2 regions of the Geobacillus sp. Manikaran-105 genome follow, and region 2 is predicted to be linked to the other one. Evidence: riboswitches for the same ligand, from Rfam matches in the RefSeq annotation. Region 2 holds a riboswitch; the other holds the start of a gene.

Region 1 (2,477 bases), on a different contig from region 2:
CAATTTCATAGTAGACAGCGTTCGCCTTCGGCCATCGGCGGACGATGCGCCCGACGCCGTCCACATGCCCGGTGACGAAATGGCCGCCAAACCGCCCGCCAGCCGCCATCGCCCGCTCTAAGTTCACTTTCGATCCCGGCTTCAATGTTTTGAGCGCCGTCGCCTTGACGGTCTCCGGCATGACATCGACGGTAAACCGCCGGTCAGTAAACGACGTGACGGTCAGGCAGACGCCGTTGACGGCGATGCTGTCGCCGAGGCGAACGTCTTCGAGCACCCGGCGGGCGCCAATCGCCATCACGATGGCGTCGCCCGTTTGCCTCATTTGTTCAACCGTGCCGACCTCTTCAATAATACCGGTAAACATCCTTACTCCCCCCTCCTTTTCACCGCAGCAACGACTTTTATATCCGGGCCGACCATCTCCAACTGCCGGATGTCAAGCTCCATCGCCTCTTCAAGGCGCGAGAAGCCGAGGCCGCCGACCGGCGTCGGCGCTTCGCGGCCGCCGATCAGCTTCGGGGCGATGTAGGCGACCACTTCATTGACCGCCCCTGCCCGGAGGAAGCTGTCATGAACGCGCGAGCCGCCTTCCACAAACAGCGACGTAATGCGCTGCTCACCGAGCAGCCGGAGCACGTCGCGCACATGAATGTGCGCAGCCGCCATCGGGATGATGCGCACCCCGAGGCGCTCGTATGCCTCGGCCTTTTCCCAGCTGATGCCGCTCCCGGTGATGATCCACGTTTCCGCCTCCCGGTCGGTGACGACATGGGCGTCAAGCGGCGTATGCAAGTTTGTATCCAAAATGATGCGGAGCGGATTTTTCCGTTGCTCCCCGATGCGGACCGTCAACTTCGGATTGTCCGCCAACACGGTGTTGACGCCGACCAAAATGGCGTCATGCTGGGCGCGAAGGCGGTGCACATCTTGGCGCGCCGCCTCGGACGTAATCCATTTGCTTTCCCCGGTCGCCGTCGCAATTTTCCCATCGAGGCTGCACGCGTATTTTAACGTCACAAACGGCGTTTTTGCCGCGATATAGTGAAAAAACACCCGGTTGAGCTCATCCGCCTCTTCTTTCAGCAGCCCGACATCGACCTCAATGCCCGCCCGTCGCAGCTTGTCGATCCCTTTCCCGGCGACGAGCGGATTCGGGTCGGTTGTCGCGATGACGACGCGGCGGACGCCGGCTTGAATGAGCAAATCCGCGCATGGAGGCGTTTTGCCGTAATGGCTGCACGGCTCAAGCGTCACGTACACCGTTGCCCCGCGCGCCTTCTCGCCGGCCATGCGGATCGCATGCACTTCCGCATGCGGGTCTCCCGCTTTTAAATGGGCGCCAAGCCCGACGACCGCTCCGCCATTGACCACAACAGCACCGACGACAGGATTGGGGGACGTTTGCCCGATTCCGGCTTTCGCGACATCGAGTGCAAGCCGCATATAATGTTCATCGCGATACACCACACTCCCCCCTTTTTTTCTAAAAAATAAACCCCCGGAACTTCCCCGGGGGTTCGTTGATGAGAGAATGAACCATGATGTGCAGCCAAATAAACAAGAACATTTGTTCGTTAACTATGTCATACCGACCGACACAAAGCGGCCGCCGCTACACCAAACCGGCGCCGGCCGTCCAGGCCGGCCGAAAACAGCCGTGCGCACATCGCCATCCTTCTCCCATCCAGACTATACTGTCGGCTCCGGAATCACACCGGATCGTGCCGATACGGCTCGCGGGCTGAGAGGCATAGCGCCTCATCACCGCCGGTCGGGAATTTCACCCTGCCCCGAAGGAGGCTTCACTATATTATTAGGTTTATTATACCACAAAAGCGGCCGGAAATCATCATTGTACGACCCAAAACCAGTACGCCGCTCCCCACAATAGGCTCATCCCCAACAAAATGAAAAACAAAAGCCAATTGTTCCGGCTTGTCCGCTCCTCGTCTTCCGTCCGTTGCTTACGGTTCGTCAAACACTTTCACTTCCTTCATGACATCGCCATTTTTCATAGCTTTGACAATCTCCATTCCCGACGTCACTTGGCCAAAGACCGTATGCACTCCGTCCAAATGCGGCTGCGGCTCATGGACGATGAAAAACTGGCAGCTGCCGGTGTCGCGGCCGCGGTGCGCCATTGACATCGCGCCAGCAACATGCCGGTGCGGATTGTGGTCCGTCTCACACGGAATCGTATAGCCGGCATCGCCCGTCCCGTTGCCGCGCGGACATCCTCCCTGGCTGACAAAACCGGGAATGACGCGATGGAACGTCAAGCCGTTGTAAAACCCTTGATTAGCTAATTTCTCAAAATTAGCGACCGTCACCGGCGCTTCGTTCGGGAATAGTTCAAATTCGATTTTCCCACCGTTTTCCATCAAAATATATCCTTTTTTCGCCATGGTACTTCAGCTCCTTTTTTGCGCTTCAACCGCTTTTATCATATCATGATTCGAAAGGGAAAGAAAGCC
Region 2 (2,477 bases):
GCTGGCAGTTGCTGTTGGAACTCCATGGCGATTTTGATTGAGTTGATCATTTTTCCTTTTGCCGTGCCTGGGTGGACGTTTTTTCCTTTGATCGTGATTTTCGCTTCGGCAGCGTTAAAGCTTTCATACTCCAATTCGCCAAGCGGCCCGCCGTCGACCGTGTAGGCAAATTGGGCGCCGAATTTGGCAACGTCAAATTTGTGCGGTCCGCGGCCGATTTCCTCATCCGGGGTAAAGGCGACGCGCACTTTGCCGTGCTTGATCTCCGGGTGTTGGATGAGATAGTTCATCGCGGTCATAATTTCGGCGATTCCGGCTTTATCATCGGCGCCAAGCAGCGTCGTCCCATCGGTTGTAATCAGTGTATGCCCTTTGTAGCCGGCGAGCTCCGGGAAATCGTTTGGCGACAAGATGATGCCTTGTTCTTTGTTCAACACGATGTCGCCGCCGTCGTACTGTTCGATGATTTGCGGGTTGACGTTGGCTCCCGTAAACTCCGGAGCGGTGTCCATATGAGCCAAAAAGCCGATCACGGGCACGTTTTTGTCCGTATTGGCCGGCAGCGTCGCCATGACGTAGCCGTTTTCGTCGACTGTGACGTCTTCCATGCCGATCGACTTCAGCTCTTCGACGAGCATTCTCGCCAGCTCCCATTGCCCTTGAGTCGACGGGCATGTGCTGCTTTCTGGATCGGACTGGGTATTCACTTTGGCGTAGCGGATGAAGCGTTCGATCAATTCTTGTTTCATTTGTTCATCTCCTTTTTATGTATGAGTGTTGGGTGAATGCGCGAATCGCTTCTCCAATGCAGCGGAGCGGTTCCGTGTTTATTTTATCATATGCGATCTCCAACAAGGAAAGAGGGAGCGCCATGCGGCGCACGAGTTTTCCGCGGCCGGCGAGGCGGTTGGGATTTCGAAAGCGAAGGAATTGGGCGTCAAACCATTGGCGATGAGGCGATTTTGGCCGAGAAGCGGACGGTGGCGGAGCTCGAAGGGGCGTTCGTTTGCCCGGAAGGAGCGGCGGCGTTTGCGGCGGTCCGAAAATTGCGCGAGAGCGGCTGGATTCGCGACGGGGAGACGGTCGTCGTGCTCAACACGGGGACGGGATTGAAATACGCCGATTTGGTTCAAGTCGCCCCACCGGTGCTTGAACCGGGAGATTCGCTTTCGATGCGGGAATAATCAAGCTGTGAGCAAAAAACATAGACAAATTGAAAACAGTATTGTATGCTAAACTCATCAGAATAATTAAAAATGAAAAACGATTCATCTTCGGGGCAGGGTGAAATTCCCGACCGGCGGTGATGAGGCGCTTCGCCTCTCAGCCCGCGAGCCGCAAGGCAGGATCCGGTGCAAGTCCGGAGCCGACAGTATAGTCTGGATGGGAGAAGATGAAGGTTTGCCGGCGTTCGTTTTGGCGCATGCGAACGTCTAGTTGCGCACACCCTTTTTCTCCCTTAAGCCTTGTTCGGTTTAAGGGAGTTTTTGTTGGCGCTCGCAGCGGCAGCCTTCTTCTTGTGAGGATGAATCACGAGAAGGGGAGGAGAACAAGCATGAAACGCATTTCCATCCGCGCCTTTGTCAGCATCGGAGTGTTGGGCGCCATGGCGCATGTGCTGATGATGCTCAACTTTCCGCTGCCGCCGTTTCCGAACTTTTTGCTTGTTGACTTCAGCGACATCCCGGCGCTCATCGCCGCCTTGTTGTACGGCCCGCTCGCCGGTGTGGCGGTCGAACTATTGAAAAACGTGCTGAACTACGTGTTCGTCGGCAGCGCGACCGGCGTTCCGGTCGGCCAGATCGCCAACTTCACTGCCGGGGTGGCGTTCCTTTTGCCGGTTTCCTATATTTATCGGAAAGCCGCATCGAAAAAAGGCTTGCTGCTGGGGCTGGCGGCGGGAACAGTGACGATGGCGCTCGTCATGAGCGTGCTCAACTACTACGTCTTTTTGCCGGCGTATACGCTTTTCCTCGGCGCTCCGCAGATGAGCGCACCGGAAGCGAAGGCGTTGGTGGTATCGGCGATTTTGCCGTTTAACGCCGTCAAAGGAGCGATGGCGGCCATCGTATTTCAGCTTCTCTTTTGGCGTCTTCGTGCTTGGCTTGACAAACAGGCGGCATCTCGCCAAGCCGCTTGAGGAACAAAAAGCGAGGGTTTTTCCCTCGCTTTTTTGCGTTTGTCAAAAGCGAATCCGCGGCACCCACTCGGCAAACCGTTCTTCTTTAAACGGATTGGCGGTCATCGAATAGCCGCGCTCCTCCCAATAGCCCGGCTCATCTTCTTTCATAAAGCGGATGCCGGACGCCCATTTCGCCCCTTTCCATAAATAAAATGTCGCCGGCGGGATGAACCGGAGCGGATAGCCGTGCTTCGGCGAGATGTCCTGCCAGTCGTGATGCTTGTCTTTCCATCGATAAACAAACAAGGCATCGTCGCCCATCAGCGCGTCAAGCGGCAAGTTTGCCGAATAGCCG

The links. A riboswitch is a leader RNA that binds a small molecule or an ion and turns the genes downstream of it on or off. The one in region 2 is predicted to bind FMN.
Region 1: another riboswitch for FMN. It lies ahead of ribD (bifunctional diaminohydroxyphosphoribosylaminopyrimidine deaminase/5-amino-6-(5-phosphoribosylamino)uracil reductase RibD); the one in region 2 lies ahead of CV945_RS04570 (ECF transporter S component).

Annotation. Positions count from the first base shown of each region.
Region 1 is NZ_PIJG01000024.1:19,974-22,450, forward strand. It holds gene ribE (riboflavin synthase) at 1-367, opposite strand, end outside; gene ribD (bifunctional diaminohydroxyphosphoribosylaminopyrimidine deaminase/5-amino-6-(5-phosphoribosylamino)uracil reductase RibD) at 370-1,467, opposite strand; FMN riboswitch at 1,672-1,805, opposite strand; gene CV945_RS17770 (hypothetical protein) at 1,853-1,981, opposite strand; gene CV945_RS08795 (peptidylprolyl isomerase) at 1,968-2,408, opposite strand.
Region 2 is NZ_PIJG01000009.1:62,433-64,909, forward strand. It holds gene pepT (peptidase T) at 1-749, opposite strand, end outside; partial or broken gene CV945_RS04565 (threonine synthase) at 945-1,184, shown strand; FMN riboswitch at 1,267-1,399, shown strand; gene CV945_RS04570 (ECF transporter S component) at 1,556-2,140, shown strand; gene CV945_RS04575 (sulfite oxidase-like oxidoreductase) at 2,183-2,477, opposite strand, start outside.